Regions from separate parts of the Pseudoalteromonas sp. T1lg21 genome, predicted to be linked through region 2. Evidence: predicted binding sites of a transcription regulator. Region 2 holds the regulator's gene; each other region holds the start of a gene.
What was found. Region 2 encodes FliA, which starts transcription of late flagellar genes. Its sites were predicted from a motif close to CTAAAGNTNNNNNNNNNNNNGCCGATA; they were not measured.
Positions count from the first base shown of each region.

Region 1: C2M25_RS16640 (VC2046/SO_2500 family protein) is a predicted target of FliA. The motif match lies at 5,322-5,348, and genes of this name have one in related genera.
Region 3: C2M25_RS02450 (DUF5610 domain-containing protein) is a predicted target of FliA. The motif match lies at 2,425-2,451, and genes of this name have one in related genera.

Region 1 covers NZ_PQBX01000060.1:580,665-587,942, forward strand. The annotation lists gene C2M25_RS16610 (PAS domain S-box protein) at 1-1,925, opposite strand, end outside; gene C2M25_RS16615 (GGDEF domain-containing protein) at 2,063-3,133, shown strand; gene C2M25_RS16620 (ion channel) at 3,130-4,110, opposite strand; gene C2M25_RS16625 (M48 family metallopeptidase) at 4,213-4,893, shown strand; tRNA gene C2M25_RS16630 (tRNA-Tyr) at 5,052-5,136, opposite strand; tRNA gene C2M25_RS16635 (tRNA-Tyr) at 5,186-5,270, opposite strand; gene C2M25_RS16640 (VC2046/SO_2500 family protein) at 5,383-5,898, shown strand; gene C2M25_RS16645 (DUF6172 family protein) at 6,060-6,359, shown strand; gene C2M25_RS16650 (hypothetical protein) at 6,433-6,873, opposite strand; gene cysK (cysteine synthase A) at 7,022-7,278, opposite strand, start outside.
Region 2 covers NZ_PQBX01000060.1:206,081-213,358, forward strand. The annotation lists gene flhB (flagellar biosynthesis protein FlhB) at 1-531, shown strand, start outside; gene flhA (flagellar biosynthesis protein FlhA) at 603-2,714, shown strand; gene flhF (flagellar biosynthesis protein FlhF) at 2,735-4,213, shown strand; gene C2M25_RS14890 (MinD/ParA family ATP-binding protein) at 4,206-5,066, shown strand; gene C2M25_RS14895 (RNA polymerase sigma factor FliA) at 5,093-5,803, shown strand; gene cheY (chemotaxis response regulator CheY) at 5,844-6,227, shown strand; gene C2M25_RS14905 (protein phosphatase CheZ) at 6,245-7,012, shown strand; gene C2M25_RS14910 (chemotaxis protein CheA) at 7,028-7,278, shown strand, end outside.
Region 3 covers NZ_PQBX01000003.1:596-7,873, forward strand. The annotation lists gene C2M25_RS02440 (RNA recognition motif domain-containing protein) at 1-454, shown strand, start outside; gene murI (glutamate racemase) at 417-1,211, opposite strand; gene C2M25_RS02450 (DUF5610 domain-containing protein) at 1,277-2,395, opposite strand; gene trmA (tRNA (uridine(54)-C5)-methyltransferase TrmA) at 2,560-3,657, shown strand; gene C2M25_RS02460 (DUF523 domain-containing protein) at 3,660-4,115, opposite strand; gene C2M25_RS02465 (thiol:disulfide interchange protein DsbA/DsbL) at 4,174-4,812, opposite strand; gene C2M25_RS02470 (thiol:disulfide interchange protein DsbA/DsbL) at 4,831-5,454, opposite strand; gene C2M25_RS02475 (serine/threonine protein kinase) at 5,485-6,459, opposite strand; gene ccoG (cytochrome c oxidase accessory protein CcoG) at 6,525-7,278, opposite strand, start outside.

The DNA.
Region 1 (7,278 bases), 370 kb from region 2:
ATCAAATCAAGCAGAATATCTTTACGCTTCGCCTCAAGCCAAAAAGTCGAGACGATATTGTCGAGCAAGGCTTGTAAGTTAAAGTGCTCAGCATGAATATCGAGTTTGCCTTTTTCTAACTTTGCAGAATCTAGTACTTCATTGAGCAAATGCAGCAGTGAGCGAGCTGATTTATTGACGGTAATAATATGTTTTTGTTGCTCTTTACTAAGAGGACTATCCATTAATATGTCGCTAAAGCCGATTATCGCATTCATTGGCGTGCGAATTTCATGGCTCATATTTGCCATAAATGATTGTTTTGCTTGTGCTGCGGCTTCAGCTTCTTGCTTAGCCTTTTTGAGTGATTCTTCATATTCGTGACGAGCGGTGATATCAATCAGTACACCATCGATCCACTTTTGTTTAGAATCACTATTTTCGTTAATTGTTCCTTGGTCTAAAACCCACACAACTTTGCCATTTCGATGGCGAATGCGGTACTCAACCGCATATTGGTTTCTTTCAGCTATGGCTTTTTCCATAACTTCATCAATATGCGCTACATCATCGTTATTAATGATTTGAGCAAATGTAATTTTACCATCAGTAAATTCTTGAGGGCTGTAACCTGTTAAGTCAGAAACACTGGGGCTTATAAACTTCATCGTCCAGTGTTCATCTAACAAACAACGAAATACAGCGCCTGGGGTATTGTTCATTAAGGTACGATATTGTTTCTCTTTTTCTTCGAGACTTTGCTGTAGTGCACGTTGCTCTGTTAAATCGGTTATAAAGCCAACAAACAGTGTTTCTGCGTTAGGCTGTTTTACTTCACCAAGGCCAAGTCGAATAGGAAATAAATGACCATCTTTGTGCTTCGCAAACACATTACGGTTAACGCCAATCACTTTTTTAACTTCATGCCTGCTACTATCAGCTAAGTAACCATCATGTTGCGCGGCTATATCGTCGTTCATTAATAGTTTTACGTTTTTGCCCAGTACTTCGTCTTGGCGCCAACCAAAAATAGTTTCTGCTGATTTATTAAAGCTTAAAATAATGCCATGAATATTAATTGTTACGATACCATCTATTGCGGTGCCTAAAATGGCATCTAAGCGCGACTCTTCTGCCGATTTTTCAGCAAGTAATAAGCGAAAACGCACCATGCCGTTAATAATCCCAACCAGAGCAGTCAATAATACGGTAGCAAATGAAACGCTAATGGCGATAAAAGTAAGTTGCGACGTTTGAACGTTTTCAGATAACAAAGGTGAGGTTGCAACAAAGCGGGTGGCGGCCATTCCCATATAGTGCATACCCGCTACAGCAAAGCCAAATATAATGGCGCAAATGATTCGGGTTTGTAACACAGTGAGTTTTTTAAAGTGCTCGCCTAAGTGAAATCGCGCATATAAGCCGACAAAAGATAATGCAACTGCCACCACAATTGATGCTGCAAACCAAGCCGGGTCGTAGCGAAGCAGCGGACTCATTTGCATGGCGGCCATGCCCGAGTAGTGCATCGCACCAATGCCAGAGCCAAGTAATACAGAGCCAATGAGTAGCTTTATTGTTGTTGGTATTTGCTTTAAATCTTTGCGTTTCAAAAATGAAAATGCGGTATAGCAGGCTAAAAATGCAGGAATAAATGAAAAAAATGTCAGTGTAGGGTCGTACTCCACGGTGGTGCACAATGAAAAAGCCAGCATGCCGATAAAGTGCATACTCCAAATCCCACCTGACATCACCAAGGCACCTGTTGCACTGCCTAATTTACGGTACGAATCAAATTGAGTTCTATTTGCTAAATCAATGATATGGAGTGAAAAATAAGCAGCAAAAATAGCCGTAGCAATAGAAAGAGCAACTAAGCTTGAATCATAGACACCACTTACTATGAAGCTGGGGTCTTGATCGGTTATAAAAAATTTCGCGAGCATAATATTTTTTTGAAACGGCTTGTAATAGCAGTCTAATACAAATTGTTCTGAATTTAGAGAAAAACCTATCACTTAAGTACGTAGGATTCAAAACCTTGGCTATATTTAATTAAAAAGGAGTAGTTCGAGGTGGGTAGATGAGAAGAACCGAGCAAACTTTAGTTGAACAAATGCAAATTAATGATGTAGAAATTCAGCACAGAATGAGTTTATTAGGGCTGACTTCAAACAGTCTCTCATCATTATTAAACTACAAGCCCATTATAGAATCAGCCATTGAAAATGTGGTTAATGAGTTTTATAAAAAGCAAACCGAAGTAGATGAAATTTCGTTATTAATTGGTGATGCGGATACTTTAACACGGCTCAGAGATGCACAAAGGCAGTATATAATCGATTTATTTTGTGGTCGTTACGAGCATGAATATGTTAACAACCGTCTACGTATTGGTATGGTGCATAAGCGTATTGGTGTTGAACCTAAGCTTTACTTATCGGCGGTGTGTACTTTAAAAGAACTCATTTTTAATGTGCTTCGCACCACAATAAGCAATCAAGATGAGTTAAATCATACCCTTAACATCATTGATAAATTGATTTACTTTGATACGACTTTGGTCTTTGATACTTATATCGACAGCTTAGTGGGCGAAATTGAAAATGCGAAACGCCGCACCGAAGTCTATGCGAAAGGCCTTGAAGAAAAAGTCGCTCAGCGTACTCAAGAACTTGAGAAGCTAGCTAAGCTTGACCCACTTACTAACCTCTACAACCGGCGTGTCATGCAAGAGCTATTACAACGCGACCTTGCCAGAGCCAGACGTCACAAATCGCCATTAACGGTTGTTTATTTTGATCTCGATGACTTTAAGTCAGTAAATGATACACAAGGGCATTTAAAAGGCGACGAAGTCCTTAAATATATAGGCCAATACTTACTTGATAATATTCGCGAGATTGATATACCGTGCCGTTATGGCGGCGATGAATTTTGCATCATCTTACCCGATTGCGAGTTAGATAGCGCCTTTACTATTTGTGAAAAACTTATAGCCGCATTTGAACAACAATACCCTGAGCTTCATCTAAGTTTTGGTCTTATTGCAGCGCCACTTGATAGCACGGTAGATGCTGAAGAGTTAATTAATCGAGCCGACAAAAAAATGTATCAGGCAAAAGAGCATAAGGGTTCATACATTATGCGTTAGCGAGTCATACGCTTTACAAAAACAACGACGAATAAAGCAAGCGAAAAGCTACCACAAAATGCTTCTATGGCTGCGATTAACCTCGAAAAACCTATTGGCGTAATGTCACCATAGCCAAGGGTTGTAAAAGTCACCACGCTGAAGTAAAAACTATTCAACAATGCCGACAAATTGCTTTGAAATGAATTTTCAAAGCTCAGTTGCATGACAGAATCTTGGTAACTTACCCCAAATAGGAAATAACAAAATGCACAGCAAATAATGAGTGACAGACTAAAGCGAATGACATTTTCGGGCTTTTCGCCATAACCACAGAGCATATCTATAAAGCTGGAAGTAATTTGCTTGGTTGAGCCTTTTCGGTATTGCGCATGACGCATTCTTAATTCTTTGTAGGTGAAGTTACCGGCGAGCTCAAAAAGCCCTTGATGTTCAGAGGCTTTTCTTAAATTGCGATATATTTCTTCAGATTGCTCAAATAAGTCTCGTGCTTCATCATGCTGTTTATTTTTACGTGCTTTAAATGCAGCCGCTTCTTGTAATAATTGGTTACCCAACTCGATATTATCAATTCTGCTGTCGTTGAGTTTGATGCCCAATAAGTTGGTATTTTTTAAATCACAGTAATGTAAACTCGCACTATGTAAATTGGCTTTCATTAATGAAGCGTTGGCTATTTTATTATTAAATAAATGAGCGCCCGTTAAATTCGCACGATAAAAATTACAATAGGAGAGATCATAACCTTCTTCGTCATCCTGCTTGATCAGGTCTAACCCTGAAAGGTTCGCTCTTTGCAATTGCAGGCCTTCTAATAAGCCACCTTTTTTTGCATAGCGCTCTAATTTTTGGGTTAGATCTAGCCCTGATTTATCAAATTTACTATCATGCCAAAAGCAAAATCCAGAGCCCATATCTGTTTCTTGGCACTTGTTACCTGTTGGGGAAATATAACTACAACATGGTTTGTCAGGCATAAAGATGAAAACTTATTTGTGAGTCATCTTTATAGATTAGCAGCTATTTGACAGGGTAAAATGGAATCTCTCATATTTATTAATTGAATTGGCTTATCTTTGTTGGATTACACCTTAAAGCGCAGTAAACGCAGAACCACAGTGGCAATTAAAGTTGCCCAGCAGAAACTCACTGTTTATGCACCTTTTTATGTTCCACAAACTGAGATTGATGCCTGGCTTAAGACCAAGCAAGATTGGGTCGCTGAACAAATTGCCAAACAATCCATTCATGCTGAACGCCGTCAACTTCCTCTTGCAAACGCGACAATTAAGTTGTTTGGGCAAGATGTTCCGATAGTATTTGCAAAAGGCACTAAAAGCATGTGGCAACAAGATGCACACGCTAGGCTTACCTTATCTATTTCATCGCGCGTCAAACATCAAGAAGCTAACTACCTAGCATTGCTTGAGCAGTTTTTACATGAAAAGCTTGAGAGCTATATTGAAATGCGTGTTCATGATTATTGTGTACAGATGTCTGAAGCACTCCCTACAAAGCTTAAAATTCAACATTATAAACGTCGTTGGGGCAGTTGTAATAAGCGCCGCGAGCTGACTTTTAATCTACATTTAGCAAGTGCGCCAACCTGGGTGATTGATTATGTGGTTGTACACGAACTTGCGCATCTTTTGCATATGAACCATAGCGCTAAGTTTTGGCAACGTGTGAGCCAGTTTTATCCAAATTATAAAAAAGCAGAGCAATGGCTTAAAGCAAATGGAAGTAGTTTGAGTTGGTAGCTTAAGTTAGCGAGAGTAAAGTTAGAAAGAGTAAAGTTAGAAAGAGTAAAGTTAGAAAGAGTAAAGTTAGAAAGAGTAAAGTTAGAAAGAGTAAAGTTAGAAAGAGCAAAGGTAGAAAGAGCAAAGGTAGAAAGAGTAAAGGTAGAAAGAGTAAAGAGTGGTGGAGGGAGCTGGATTCGAACCAGCGAAGGCTGAGCCGTCAGATTTACAGTCTGATCCCTTTGGCCGCTCGGGAACCCCTCCACACAGATTTTTACTATTGCATTTGGCCCCACTTTTCTAAGAAGGAAAGTGGTGGAGGGAGCTGGATTCGAACCAGCGAAGGCTGAGCCGTCAGATTTACAGTCTGATCCCTTTGGCCGCTCGGGAACCCCTCCAATGCAACGGCGCTGATAATAGCAAACTGATTATTTAAGTAAAGAAAAAAACTAAAGAAAAATGCATAAATGCCGATAACTGGTTAATCAAGAAACTATTTGGCTAAAGACTATGCAGATTGATGGTTTGTTGCTCACTGAGAGTCAACTCGATAATCGTCTAAATAAAAGTGTACACGAGCACCGCTCTGGAGAGTTTGCTTTATTACTAGCAATGCTTTCTCATGATGCGCTCGATTTTAGCCAGTTTCACCTGCCAAAAACAGAATTAACCAGTCCTGATGTATCTGAATCGGTTCTGCGTAAAGAACTCGGTGCTGGTCCATCACAACCATTAGCTCCTGAACAATTCGATATGTTGATAGGCCAAGACAATGCATTTAAATTACTGCAAGGTGGTTTGTCGGATATTAGGTTACATCATTGCTTAAACCCAGAACCGCTGAATGTCCGTGATGACAAGCTGCATGTGCCACTTGAAGTGATTGATAACTGTGAGCCAGCAGTTAGAAAACGTTTTTATGAAAAAAATAAACCTGTGGAGCGCCCACAAATCGACGCTGCTGCATTTTATGATAGCCTTACCGACGAGGCGATACATCAACCCCTACATTTAGCTACAGCTTAAGTATAAGTGGCTTAATCGAACTGTCATAGACTACGAATAAACTAAGAATACACTTATATTTAAGTAAAACTGCAAAAAGTACAGCTAAATTAAGATGTGCTTGTTATAATAGCAGTCTATGGCTTTTGCCATTGTCATTGAACCAAGTTACTAGGACTATAATGAAGAAAACATTCACGCTAAACCACGAGAAAATTAAATACCCTCGTATGGTTGATGCAGCCAAGCACGAAGTAAAAAAATACTTAAAACGTGAGCGTAATAAAACACTCCCAGCAGATGCCGATTATTGGGCGTTTGACTGTAAGTTTGGTGAATCAGCGGATGAGGCCAATGTCGTTCACGTGGCAGAGATTAATAAATGTATCAGCGATATTGAAGCTAAAGGGCTTACATCGTTCTACGTTGAGATCTTAGCGCGTCCTGCACAGCGTCAACAGCAAGAGTTTGACGAAGAGTAATATCCATACTGTTCTGCAGTTATACTCTTACCAAAAAAGGGCCTTCAGGCCCTTTTTTAGTTTTAGTAATTAATCAACGTGCAAATGGATCGGCATTGATTTTTTCTATGTACCAATTGCCTTTTTTACGCATCATTTTCACACTGCGCATATCATCAACTTTTTTACCGTTAAAGTAGCCTGTGAAGATTAAATTGATATTGGCTTTATCACCGTATTGTTCGCGTAGACTCATATTGGTCATATCGACTTCAATTACCACCTCGTCGTATTGCATATTGACTAGGTTGCGAGCGAACTGCCCAGCGGTACCGTAAGATTTCATAATACGCGCCATTTTTGGGGTGGCGTATTCCATAGCAAGGTTCAAATCGTTTTGGTTATATAAGGCATCGAAATACAGAGTCGCCACATTACCAGGGGTGTTTTTTTCGCCTTTAGGCGCATCTTCAGAACCGCAACCGAAAAGAAAGCAGCTACTTAATAGAACAAAAATTAAGAGTATATTTTTCATTGTTGTTGTTTTACGAGTTAACTTGAGATTAAGTGTGTGACTAAATCAGCTTGATGTAAAGTTAACTCGGTAAAATTATTGGTTTTATTTATTTTGGGTAATAAAAAAGGATGCATCTCTGCATCCTTTTTTGACAACTTAGTTGTTATTACTGAACAAGCTCTTTGTCGCTGAATTCTTCAGCAAATAATGGACTAGATAAGTAACGCTCAGTTGCACTTGGTAAAATTACCACGATATTTTTGTCTGCGTTTTCAGGTTTTTCAGCAAGGCGTTTTGCAGCAACGACTGCAGCACCCGATGAAATACCCACTAAAATACCTTCGTTTTTCATCAGTTCGTGAGCCATTGCAATAGCATCTTCATTTGATACTTGCTCTGCGGCATCAATCACTTCTAAATCAA
Region 2 (7,278 bases):
TTGATACTCATTGCTGCGATTGATGCCCCTTATCAAAGCCATAAGCACCACAAACAGCTAAAAATGACCCTACAAGAGGTGAAAGACGAATATAAAAACTCTGAGGGTGATCCGCAAATAAAAGCCCGTATCCGTCGTACACAGCGTGAAATGTCGCAAAGACGGATGATGCAAGATGTACCCGATGCCGATGTTATCGTAACCAACCCGACGCACTACTCAGTCGCGCTTAAGTACGACACAGCCAAGGCTGGCGCACCAATTGTGATTGCCAAAGGGGTCGATGAGCTTGCCATGCAAATTCGTAAAGTAGGTAAGGGGAATGATGTCCCCATTGTTGAATCGCCAATGCTTACACGTGCCCTGTATCACACCACCGATGTCGGCCATCAAATACCCGATCAGCTATTCACTGCTGTTGCGCAAGTTCTGGCTTATGTCTTCCAATTAAAACGCTTCCAAAAAGGACGTGGAAAACGCCCTGTACCCCTCAATAAAAAGCTCCCAATACCCGATGCTTATAAATATTAATAAGTAGCAATGTAACTTGGAATAGTTATTGCAAATTCCGTGTAGTGTCAATTTTTTGAAATTGTTGAATTATGGAATTTAAAGCGGTATTACAACAACTTAACAGAGATAAAAAAGAATATGCGAAGGGTATCGGCACGCCATTAATGGTACTTGCAGCGCTGGGCATGGTGATTTTACCCCTGCCACCATTTCTTTTAGATATTCTTTTTTCGTTTAATATCGCGTTAGCACTGGTGGTGTTGCTGGTCACGGTTTACACCATGAAACCCCTTGAATTTGGTATGTTCCCCGCGGTACTACTGATTGCAACTATCATGCGCTTAGCGCTGAATGTCGCGAGTACCCGTGTAGTATTACTCGAAGGTCATAATGGTGGAGATGCAGCCGGTAAAGTTATCGAGGCCTTTGGCTCGGTTGTTATCGGCGGTAACTATGCTGTTGGTTTAGTGGTCTTCCTGATTTTAATCATTATTAACTTTGTGGTTATCACCAAAGGTGCTGGCCGTATTTCAGAAGTATCAGCTCGCTTTACTCTTGATGCAATGCCAGGTAAACAAATGGCGATTGACGCTGACTTAAACGCTGGTTTTATCAGTGCAGAGCAAGCCCGTGAACGCCGTGAAGAAGTGACCCGCGAAGCCGATTTCTATGGTTCAATGGATGGTGCGAGTAAGTTCGTAAAAGGCGATGCAATAGCGGGTATCGTTATTCTAGTGATTAACATCGTTGGTGGTTTATTTGTTGGTATGATCCAACATGATTTATCGTTCAGCCGTGCGATGGAAGTGTATACTTTACTAACCATTGGTGATGGTCTTGTTGCACAGCTACCTTCACTGTTACTGTCAATCGGTACTGCAATCGTCGTTACTCGTCAAAATGAATCGCACAATATGGGCGATCAAGTTAAGAACCAGTTAGGTAACGAAAAGTCTCTTTATATCGCATCAGGTATTTTGATCATCATGGGTCTAGTACCAGGTATGCCGCATATCGCATTTTTAAGTTTAGGTGCATTACTGGGTTACCTTGCTTATTTCACCCAACAACAAAAAGCCAAAGCTGAAGCAGAAAAAGCAGAGCAAGAAGCAAATGGTGGTGCGCCAGGTACAGGTGTTGCTAATAAACAAGAGCAAAAAGAGCTTGGCTGGGATGACGTACAGCAAGTTGATGTTATTGGTTTAGAAGTAGGTTATCGCTTAATTCCACTTGTTGACCAATCTCAAGGTGGGGAACTGTTAAATCGTATCAAAGGTGTGCGTAAGAAACTGTCTCAGGAGCTTGGCTTCTTGGTACCTCCTGTGCACATTCGCGATAACTTAGAACTTGATCCGAATGCTTACAGAATCACTATGATGGGTGTTTCAAGCGGTGAGGGTGAGTTGAAACATGGTGATGAGTTAGCAATCAACCCAGGCCAAGTATTTGGTCCAATCAAAGGGGTTGCAACAAAAGATCCTGCATTTGGTCTAGATGCGGTTTGGATCAAACCAGATCAAAAAGATGAAGCACAGTCACTTGGCTATACTGTGGTTGATTCAGCGACTGTGGTTGCAACTCATATTAGTCAGTTACTCACTAATAGCGCAGCTTTACTACTGGGTCATGAAGAAGTTCAAAACTTATTAGATATGTTAGCGAAGAGCCATCCTCGACTTGTTGAAGGTCTGGTTCCTGACGTATTACCACTTACTACTGTTGTTAAAGTGCTACAAAACTTACTCAATGAAGGGGTAGCAATTCGCGATATGCGTTCAATTGTTCAAACCCTTGTTGAGTATGGCCCGCGTAGCCAAGACCCTGATGTACTAACGGCTGCAGTGCGAATTTCACTGCGCAGACTTATCGTTCAAGACGCTGTTGGTATGTCTTCTGAGATCCCTGTCATAACCTTGGCGCCTGAGTTGGAACAGATGTTGCATCAGTCACTTCAGAATGCAGGTGACGAAGGTGCCGGAATAGAGCCAGGCCTTGCAGAGCGACTTCAACAATCATTGAATGAAGCGCATCAAAACCAAGAAATGGCCGGTGAACCTTCGATACTGTTAACGTCAGGAATGTTACGTACTGTGTTATCTCGATTCGTTAAGTACACCATCCCAGGTTTAAGGGTGATGTCTTACCAAGAGGTACCAGACGAAAGACAGATTAAGATTGTCAGCTCAGTAGGCCAACAATAGGATAGTAAAGGGGTTGAACCATGAAAATTAAACGTTTTTTTGCTAAAGATATGCGCACAGCACTGAAAGAAGTGAAAGATGAACTAGGTGTTGATGCGGTTATTATGTCGAACAAAAAGCTTGCTAACGGTGTTGAAATCGTTGCAGCAGTTGACTATGACAAAGCAGCCCCGAAAGCCGAAGCAGCACCTGTGGTGCAAGCAAAACCTGCACCACAGCATAACTTTGTTAAGCCAGAGCCAATGCGTGCCAAGCCTGAGCCGCAAGCTAAAGTTGCGGATAGCCTACAAGCGTTACTTGAGCGTCAAGCCCCACGCCCTCGTTCGCCAGAGCTTGCATCAATGTTTAGCCAATCTGGTATCGATACCAGTGAACACTATCAGCCTAAAGCACCTAGCTATCAGCAACAACAACCTGAGTATGCACACGCTCCTCGTTTTCAACAACAAGCAGCGCCTCGTGTGCAAACTCAAGCGCATAGCTTAGGTTTTGATGACGACTTAGATTCTGGTTTTGATGATTTAGATTCACCAGCAGAGCACAAAAGCGCTGCGCCAGCTAATCAGTCAGAAATGACGACCATGCGCGAAGAAATGAACGCGATCCGTCAATTACTTGAACACCAAGTTTCTGGCTTAATGCAACAAGACATGGCCCGTCGCGATCCGACTCGTGCGTGTATGATTGACCGCTTAGCTGGTATGGGCATTGAGCGTGATGTAGCAGAGCAAATGGCGTGTTTCATTCCTGACGATGTATCTCGCCAACAAGCATGGCAAGCATTACTGCAAATGGTTGAAAACCAAATGCATACAACGAATAACGAAATATTGCGTCAAGGCGGTGTATTTGCGTTAGTGGGACCAACAGGCGTTGGTAAAACTACTACAGTTGCAAAACTAGCTGCATTAGGTGCGCAAAAATATGGCGCCGATAAAGTGGCGTTGATCACTACTGATACTTACAGAATTGGTGCCTACGAACAATTGGCGACTTATGGTCGTATTATTGGTTGTGGCGTAAAGCAAGTAAAAGATGCGAATGAATTAGCAGAAGTGTTATACCATTTACGTAATAAGCGTCTAGTATTAATAGACACAGCGGGTATGAGCCAACGCGACTTACGTTTAACTGAGCAATTAAACACCCTAATGCGTAATCAGCGTGTTGATATTCGTAGTTATTTAGTATTAAGTGCAACAGCACAGATTAATGTCTTGCAAGAAACCGTAAGACACTTTAAAAAGGTTCACCTAAGTGGCTGTATCTTCACTAAATTGGATGAATCTTTAAGTTTAGGTGAGATTATTAGCATAGCGATTCAAAATCGTCTGCCAATAGGGTATCTTACTAACGGTCAGCGCGTTCCTGAGGATATTCGCGTAGCGAATGCTGAAAAACTAGTGAAAAAAGCTGAACAATTGTATTTAAAACGAGCAAAAGCACAACATTCAAGACGTCAAGCAGTAGCGTCGAACACAGTAGGGATGTATGATTAACACAGTATTAGATCAAGCAAGCGGCCTGCGCAAAATGAATCAAAATAATAATAGTGGCGTTAAAGTTATCGCTGTTACTGGCGGTAAAGGTGGTGTGGGTAAAACCAACGTTTCACTCAATACCGCAATTGCATTAGGTCAGCTAGGTAATCGTGTATTAGTACTAGATGCCGATTTAGGTCTGGCAAACTGTGACGTAATGCTTGGCCTTCGTGTTGAACGTAACTTATCTCATGTTTTATCAGGCGAGTGTGAGCTTGATGAAATTCTTGTTGAAGGCCCTGCAGGCATCAAAATTGTACCAGCAACGTCTGGCTCACAAAGCATGGTGGAATTAACACCTTCAGAGCATGCTGGCCTTATTCGCGCTTTTAGCGAGTTAAACACTGAGTTTGATATTTTAATTGTCGATACCGCCGCGGGTATTTCTGACATGGTATTAAGCTTTTCTCGTGCAGCCCAAGATGTTGTTGTGGTTGTATGTGATGAACCTACCTCAATTACCGATGCTTACGCACTTATTAAAGTCCTGAGCCGCGAGCATGGCGTATACAAATTTAAAATTGTTGCCAATATGGTGCGCAGTATGCGTGAAGGGCAAGAATTATTTGCTAAACTTTCAAAAGTAACGGATCGTTTTTTAGATGTTTCAATGGAGTTAGTTGCAACCATTCCTTATGACGAGAACATGCGTAAATCAACGCGTCGTCAAAAAGTGATTGTTGAATTATTCCCGAACTCACCGGCAGCGGTGGCGTTTAAAACATTAGCAACAAAAGCAGTTAAGTGGCCGATCCCTAATCAACCGTCTGGCCATTTAGAATTTTTTATTGAAAAACTAGTAAACGGCTAACTATGACAACATCGGTGAATAAAGCGATGGGATATCAATCAGCACAGAATCTGAATGCGATTGTTGAAAAACATGCCTCTTTAGTTAAAAAAGTGGCGTGCCATCTAATTGCTCGTTTACCTGCCAGTGTACAACTCGATGATTTAATTCAATCAGGTATGATTGGCCTGATTGAAGCGTCAAAAAACTTTGATGCAAGCAAAGGTGCAAGCTTCGAAACTTTCGCAGGTATTCGTATTCGTGGTGCGATGTTAGACGAAATTCGTAGAGGTGATTGGGCTCCTCGCTCAGTTCACCGCAATGCCCGCCTTGTGGCTGAAACCATATCTGAATTAGAAAGTACGCTAAATCGTGAACCAAAAGACACTGAAGTAGCTGAAAAACTTGATATTACACTGGATGAGTACCATCATATTCTACATGATGTAAATTCGAGTAAAGTATTAGGTATAGAAGACTTAGGCGTAGATGAAGACGTCATCACACCAGTAGGTCAGGATTTAGGACTAGACAAACCGTTTAATAACGTTAAAAATGAGCGGTTTAACCAGTCTCTATTAACGGCAATCCAATCGTTACCAGAAAGAGATGCTCTTGTTTTGTCTTTGTACTACAACGACGAAATGAACTTAAAAGAAATAGGACACATACTCGATGTTAGCGAGTCGCGTGTGAGTCAAATACATGGTCAGGCGATGATTAAGCTCAAAGCAAAAATCAATGACTGGATTAATTAGTAGTAAGTAAATAAAGGTTCAAACCTCACCGGAGGATGTTTTGGATAAAAACATGAAAATTCTTGTTGTTGATGATTTTTCTACAATGAGACGTATCATTAAAAATCTATTAAGGGATTTAGGTTTTACCAATGTGCAGGAAGCTGACGACGGTTCAACAGCATTACCAATGCTACAAAATCAAGAATTTGATTTTGTTGTAACAGATTGGAACATGCCTGGTATGCAAGGTATTGATTTGTTACGCGCAATTCGTGCTGATGATAGCCTTAAGCATATTCCTGTATTAATGGTGACAGCTGAAGCGAAAAAAGAACAAATTGTTGCTGCTGCTCAAGCAGGTGTTAATGGCTATATCGTTAAACCATTCACTGCTGCGACACTTAAAACCAAATTGGAAAAAGTGTTCGAACGTTTAGGTTAATCTAAGGGGAGAGGCTTATGTCAGCACTTGCTGCGCCTCAAATAAGTTTAGAGCAAGCTCGTCAACTTGTTGAGTATCTTGAAAATGGTGAACAAGAAAAAGCCGATAAGCTGATTCTTGAAGCTGCATCGAAAGAACAATCAGAGTTGTTTGCTGAAGTCGGTAAATTGACGCGTCAGCTTCATGAAGCGTTAAAAAACTTTGACTTAGATACTCGTCTCGCCGATTTAACTACCGAAGCGATCCCAGACGCTAAGCAGCGTTTAAATTATGTTATGGAAATGACAGAAAGCGCCGCAAATAAAACCATGGATGCGGTTGAAGCAAGTTTACCGATTGCACAACAACTTGCTGATGAAATCGCAACAATAAAACCCACTTGGGATCGTTTAATGAGCCGAGAAATTGAACTCGGTGAATTTAAATCGTTATGTCATAGCTTAGATAAGTTCATGAATAACTCGCACACCAAAACCGACGAACTACAAGGTTTGATGACTAATGTGTTGATGGCGCAGGACTATCAAGACTTAACGGGGCAGGTTATCCGCCGAGTCATCGAATTAGTGCGAGAAGTAGAAGACAGTTTAATTAATCTCTTAACTGTGTTTGGCAGTCAAGAAGATGGTCATCAACAACAAGAAAAACAGGCCATAGAAAAAGCACCTGCGACCAGTGATACACTAGCAGGTCCTGAAGGGCCGATTATTGATAGTGAGTCTCGCGATGATGTTGTCTCAGGACAAGATGAAGTCGATGACCTATTATCAAGTCTGGGCTTCTAAGAGGAGAGTAGCTGCATGAGCTTTGAAGTCGATGAAGATATATTACAGGATTTCCTTGTTGAAGCAGGGGAAATCTTAGAGCTTTTGTCAGAGCAATTAGTCGAGCTTGAAAATAACCCAGAAGACAAAGATCTTTTAAACGCCATTTTTAGAGGCTTTCACACTGTAAAAGGTGGTGCAGGTTTCTTGAGCATGACAGAGCTTGTTGATGCGTGTCATGGTGCAGAGAATGTTTTCGATTTATTACGTCAAGGTGTGCGTACAGT
Region 3 (7,278 bases), on a different contig from region 2:
TCTTTTCTCAGTTATTCTTGCTGTTTTAGGTTTTGTGGTTGTTAAGTTTGCATTTGCAAGCTTGGCTTTGGACCCAGCATTACTATTTGGTGCAGGCTTATTAATTGGTGCTTTAGTTATTGCAGCACTTTCATCAACGTCAAGTGAGGAGGCCGAAGTAAAAACAAAAACACTTTATGTTGGCAACCTACCTTATCGTGCTAATGAAGGTGTTGTTCGTGCTTTATTTGAAGAGCAAGGCAAAGTTTTCAACGTACGTTTATTAAAAGATAAAAATACAGGTAAACGTCGTGGCTTTGGTTTTGTTGAAATGGCAGAAGCGGATGCAGATAACGCAATCAATCAATTAAATGATAGCGAGTTCCAACAACGTACTTTAAAAGTGCGTGAAGCAAAACAAAAACAAGAGAACGAGGCTAATGGTTTCCGTGAGGAATCTGATCAGTCAGCGTAATCAGCTCAACGCGTAATTGCGAATGACCTATAGGAGCCGTTGCATAGTAATGCAGCGGCTTTTTTTTATCGGTTGTAAAAGTAAAGCCTCGTAAAGTAATCAAACTTTCAACGCGCTTAGCAATAGCTTTACCTGAATCAATGAGTAATACCTGTTGTTTGAAGTAATCACTAATCGCGCTGGCGAGTAATGGGAAATGCGTACAACCAAGAACTAATACATCTATATCTTCTGCTATCGCTAAATCACTCAATACTTTCTCAAGCTTTGCTTTATTGATTTTCTGCGTATGAAATAGTGTTTCAGCAATTTCCACCAGCGCCGTTGATCCATATAAGCTAACTTGTGTGCCTTGGCTATGAGTACTAATTAAGTTTGCAGTGTAGCGACTCTTAGTCGTCGATGGTGTTGCCAATAAACCAATATGTTTACTCTTACTAATAGCGCACGCAGGCTTTATCGCAGGTACAACACCAACAACTTCGATGTTTGTATTAGGGCGAATAGTTTCTAATGCAGAGGTAGAAGCGGTATTACAGGCAATAACTAGGATATCTACGTGTAAGTTTGCTGTTTCTATAAACTTTAGTAGTGCAAAAAGACGAGCGATGATCGTTTGCTGGCTTTGTGCGCCATAAGGCAATAAAGCATTATCCATAAAATAGCTATAATCAGCATCAGGGATCACAGCTTGGATCTGTTCTAGTACGGTTGTTCCACCTATACCTGAATCAAACACCATTATATGAACTGACAAACTGCTTACCTCGGATCATCAAAGGTCAGCAGTTTGCCATGTGGCTTAATAAAAAGAAAGAAGGGCTACGCTTCTTCTTCTGTTGCCGAACGTAGCTTATTCATTTGCTCAAACATGGCTTTGGTATAATCTACCAACTTACTGACTTCTTCTTTATCTTGGTTTAACCATTGTAAGATGCCAGCTAGTTCATTTTGCAAACCAATATCGCCCGCTTTATTAAACGCCTGCTTCAAGTCGTCATTAAATGGCGCAATTTTCTCAGCAACTTCTTTTTCAGGGGCTGGTTTATATTCTTCATAGCCTTTAATAGCTGCCACTGTTTTGGTTTGTTTCAGATCCATCGTAAAGCCAACAAGTTGCTCGTTGCCTAAGTTCAACTCTTTAGCTTGTTCAAAGGCATCTTCTAATGAACCAGAGAAGAATGTCTCACTGACACTTTGTAAGTCTTCCATCAGTTCATTGATAGCTTGCTGCTCTTGCTCATTTAGATCGCCATTGACTGTCATCGAGAATGATAAGTCACGAGATTGAGACGATTCACTGACAAAGGCCTCGTTATCACCATTTTTGCTATAGCTGCTTGCTGACTTACTTTGATATGCATCTGCAAAACTAATACTCACTTCATCACCTTCAGCGGTGGTGAAGGTGTATTCAGCGTTATTACTTAAACTAATATACTGAGCTTGGCTTACTGAAACCGCATTCGGTTTAGGATTGAACAAGTCTTCCTCTAATTCATCAATACCTTTGTAGATACCTTCTTTAGACTTTTTGATCCCTTCTTCAATGTCATCGTTGAGAATGCCTGACTCTTTAAGCTCACCATACGCATCGTCGATGCCCATTTGCACACCTTTACGTGCATCACCTAGCATGCCTTTGAGTTTTTCATCATCAGCACCATCGGCTTTTGCTTTACGAAGTGCACCGCCAACAAAGTCGAGAACGTTTTTTACGATCTCTTCAAAGTCGAACAGCGGCTTATCTTTTTTCTCTTCGGCTTTAGGTAGGCCTAATGCCTCTGCAAGTTTATCATCAAGAACTTTTGCCGCGAGCTCACGTCCGCGTTGTTGATAACTATCTTGACGATTTTGAATGGTAGGCTGTTGCAATGCCTGCTTACCATTGTATTTATTCACATTTGTATTAGGCATATAGCCTAGGTTGCCAATTTTCATGATCCGACTCCATGTTATGGTTAACTCATTATCGACCAAAAACCACAGAACTTAAGTTTTTTGTATAAAAAAACGACACTAAAATAAATAACAAAACTAGACAAATCCTCAGCGCTCCCTACAATAGCGCCGTTATAAAGCTAAGAGATAAAAGGTAATCAGCCATGGCGGTTATAAAAATTGATACAACTCAATACGATGCACAATTGAGTGAGAAAGAGCAGCGCATCACCTCACAGTTTCGACGTTTTGGTGTCGAAAAATTAGAAGTGTTTGGCTCTGATCCTATTCATTACCGCCAACGTGCAGAGTTTCGAGTATGGCATGAAGGTGAAGACCTGTTTCACATCATGTTTGATCAACAAACTAAAGAAAAAATCCGCGTTGATGAGTTTGACCCTGCAGCACCTTTAGTAGGTGAAGTTATGCAAGCCATGATCGAAAACTTAAAAGGTAGCGAAGTTCTGCGCCGTAAGCTATTTCAAATCGATTACCTATCAAGTTTAAGTGGCGAAATCCTTGTTAGCTTGTTATATCACAAACAATTAGATGAGCAGTGGCTGCAAGCAATTAAAGAGCTTAAGGCAACACTTAGCACACAGTTTAAAATTGATTTTATTGGTCGTGCTCGTAAGCAAAAAGAAGTGATTGGTAATGACTATGTTATCGAGCGTCTTAACGTAAACGGTAAAGAGCTTATTTATCAACAAGTCGAAAATAGCTTTACACAACCAAATGCGAAAGTGAACATCAAAATGCTCGAGTGGGCACAAGCGCTTTGCCAACCACTTAGCAATGATTTGCTTGAGCTATATTGTGGAAATGGAAACTTTTCTATTGCCCTTGCCGGTTCATTCGATCGCGTATTAGCCACTGAGATATCAAAATCATCGGTTTACTCAGCGCAATACAATATTGCACAGAACAAAGTTGATAACTTAGATATTATTCGTATGTCGAGTGAAGAGTTCACTCAAGCGATGAAAGGCGAACGTACCTTCTCGCGTTTAGATGGCATAGATCTGAAAAGCTATAACTGCCAAACAATCTTGGTAGATCCACCACGCGCAGGCATGGACAAACTGACATGTGACTTAGTTGCCAACTACGACAACATTATTTATATCTCGTGTAATCCCGATACCCTAGAGCGTGACCTTGATCACTTATGCAAAACCCATGAAGTAAAACGCTTTGCGATTTTTGATCAATTCCCTTACACCCACCACATCGAATCAGGTGTGTTTTTGCAACGCAAATAAAATTATTTCTCTGCCAGCGCAGCAAAAAGCGCTGGCAACTGCTGCTCACTGAAGACTTCTATATTGTTGTCGGTTAACAGTTTTGCAGTTAACCCCATCCCTGATATTTTCTTTCCTGAATGACTACCATCATAAATAGTATTGCGACCACATGATGGGCTTGATTCTTTTAATAATGCAAAATGAATGCCTTGCTTTTTGCAAAGCTTAAGTGCTTGTTCTGCGCCATAAGCAAATTGTACTGTGACATCTTGCGCATCTTTGGTAAGTACTCTGCCCGCTTTAATTTCTGCAGGCGGCCTTGGTGTCGGTAAGCCACCAGCCACTTCAGGACAAAATGCCACTAACCTTCCCTGTTGTTTAAGTGTTTCTAAGCCTGGATGAAGTAAATTTTGCGATTGCCCATCATAACGAACAGGGGTTCCTAACAAACAGCTTGAAACTAATAGTTTTTGCATTTTTCTTTACCAACAAAAAAGCTCCGCGAACGGAGCTTTTAATTAAATTTAATTGAGCTTATTTATCAGCTAGGTAATTAATTAAGTCTGCCATGCTCTTCGCATCGCTAATACCTGAATCCGCACCTAAGATTAAACGGTATTTACCGTTAACAATAAAGGTTGGAACGCCTTTTAACGCACCTTTTTGTTGATAGTATTCTTGATCGCGAGTCATTTTAGACGCCATCGTGCGCACAGAAAAACTGTTGTAGTACTTATCAAAGTCTTCTGCTGTTACACCTTGTGCAACGAAGATGTCTTTCATGTCTGCCAGTTCATTAATACGTGCACGCTTAGTGTGAATATGATCAAACACAGCTGCAACTAACTTATCGCTATTTGGTAATACCGTTGCAGTTGCATAACCCTGTGCTAAAACAGTTTGGATTTCTGGATCGCGAGGGCCAACAAAATTTACGTGGCTCTTTTTAAACTTAACACCCTCTTTAAGCATCGTTTTAAGATCAGCAACGATAGGCTCAAATGTATTACAGTGCGGGCAATAGAATGAGAAGAACTCTTTTACTTCTGGCTTTTTAGAAGCGCGCGCATCAATCGTTTCATAATGCTTACCTTCTTCATATTGCGCTGCTGAGGCATTTGCCGCTAAACCTAGCGTGGCTGCCATTAATACAGCTTTTACTAATTTGATCATTACTTCATTACTCCGAAATTATTGTTTTAATAAAAATTCGACTAACTCATCAAGCATCTGCTGGCTCTTGATGGTATTTAAGTTGATTTTATATTTATCATTGACGATAAAAGTAGGCACACCTGTTAAGGCACGCATTTGTGAATACTTTTCTTGTTTGTCTCGCATTGCTTGTTCAGCACTAATCACTGGCATGCTTGAAATTTCAGCATCAAACACGTCGTTGCTAATACCATTAGTCGCAAGTAATGCTTTTACGTCTTTCATATCTTTGAGTAAAGCACGCTGTCTGTGGATGCTATTAAAAATTTGATCAGCAACTTGCTCACCTTTGCCATGTTGCTTAGCAATTAAGTAGGCATAGCTCAAGTTGCTTTGCGTTTCCTTAGACACACCACCTAAAAAGTTAACATGACTTTTTACAAATTCAGTCCCTTCAGGCAGGTTGGCAGATAATGCTTTTGCAACCGGTTCAAACTGAAAACAGTGTGGGCAATAAAATGAAAAGAACTCGGTTACTTGAGGCGTTGCACTCTTTTCGGTTTTTAATACTTCGTATTGATTACCTGCTTCAAAATCAGCTGCTAGGGCCGCAAATGGTAAACATAAAATGAGTAGACTTAACTTTAATTTTTTAAACATTGTTTTCTCGTCTTTCTTAACTTTTAAAATTTATGGTAATAATTTTAATGGCGCTTCCTGTAACGCTGCAAGCTGTTCTTTTAGCGCTAGTATTTGCTGCTCCCAATATTTGTCTTCAGCAAACCATGAAAAGTTCCGTGGGAACGCAGGATCATCCCATCTTTTTGCCAACCACCCCATGTAATGCACCATTCGCATCGCTCTGAGCGGTTCAATCAACTTTAATTGGCTGTGATCAAAGTCGCAAAATTCTTCATAAGCAGCCACTAAGGTGTCTAACTGTAACAGTTGGTTGTTACGATCGCCACTGAGCATCATCCAAAGATCTTGAATTGCAGGCCCTTGTCGGCTGTCATCTAAATCAACAAACATTAATGCATCACCAGACCACAATATATTACCGGCATGGCAATCGCCGTGCAGGCGGATGGTTTCAACATTTTTATATTGCGCGGTGGTTTCTTTTATCACCAAATCTAAGATGGTATAAAACGCAGTTTCTAAAGCCATTGGCACCAAGTTACTTGCTTGTAACTGAACTTTAGCTGTCTGCAGATATTCTTCGCAGCTGATCACAGGCCTATGTTCAAATGGCTTTGCTTTTGCAACTTGATGCATTCGCCCAATTAAACGACCAAGTACATCGAGTTGATCTAAATTATCGACCTCAAAAATGCGCCCTCCCACACTTGGGAATAACGCAAACAAATAACCATCATGCTCAAACAAGCTTTGCCCTTCGATAATTACAGGCGCAACAACCGGCACTTCAGCTTCAGCAAGTTCAAATGCAAAGGCATGCTCTTCTAATATTTGTGCTTTGCTCCAGCGCTCTGGTCGGTAAAACTTTACAACATAACGATGACCATCTTCTGCTTTAAATTGATATACACGGTTCTCGTAGCTATTTAAGGCCAGCAGTCCCGATTCAGCATAAACACCGATACTTTCAACTGCATCTAAAATTGAATCGGGTGTGAGGTCAACAAAACTAAATTTACTCATAATGTCTCATCATATAAAAAAAGCGGGAAAATCCCGCTTTTTATTCATTTGCTCAGTGTACTTAATTATCGCGCCTTAAAGAAGTTACTCGGCTGCGAAATCTGCACATCTGGCTCACCATCGACAGAAAGTACAAACTCAAACTTCGTCATTGGCTTTTTCAAATCATAAGGGTCAACCACTAATGACAATGGCACATTGTAAGATTCACCAGAAGGTACGGTGAATGTCTGCTTACCAATGTATTCAAAGTTATCGAGTCCTTCAACACGAATATTAAAGGTCTGATCATGTTGCGCTTTGTTGATAACTTTTAATGTATAGGTATTTTCAACCATGCCATTAAAGTCAACACGGTATAACTGGTTACGGTCACGGATGATATCTAAGTCCATCGGTTTGCGCATCGCAATATTTGCCACCAGCGCACCCGTTAACACCACTAAGATAACTAGATAGCCAATTAACTTAGGACGCAGTGCATGTGTTTTGTTGTCTGGCGTTTCTAAATTACGTTCTGTGGTGTAGGAAATAAGTCCACGCGGGTAATTCATTTTATCCATCACCCCATCACATGCATCAATACATGCACCACAGTTAATGCACTCGTATTGTAAACCGTTACGAATATCGATCCCCGTTGGGCACACCTGCACACATAAGTTACAATCTATACAATCACCTAAACCCATTTCTTTTGGATCTTGCTTGCGTGAACGTGGACCACGGTTTTCACCACGCGCTTCGTCATAGCTCACGGTAAAGGTATCTTTATCGAACATCGCTGATTGAAAGCGAGAATAAGGACAAATGTGTAAA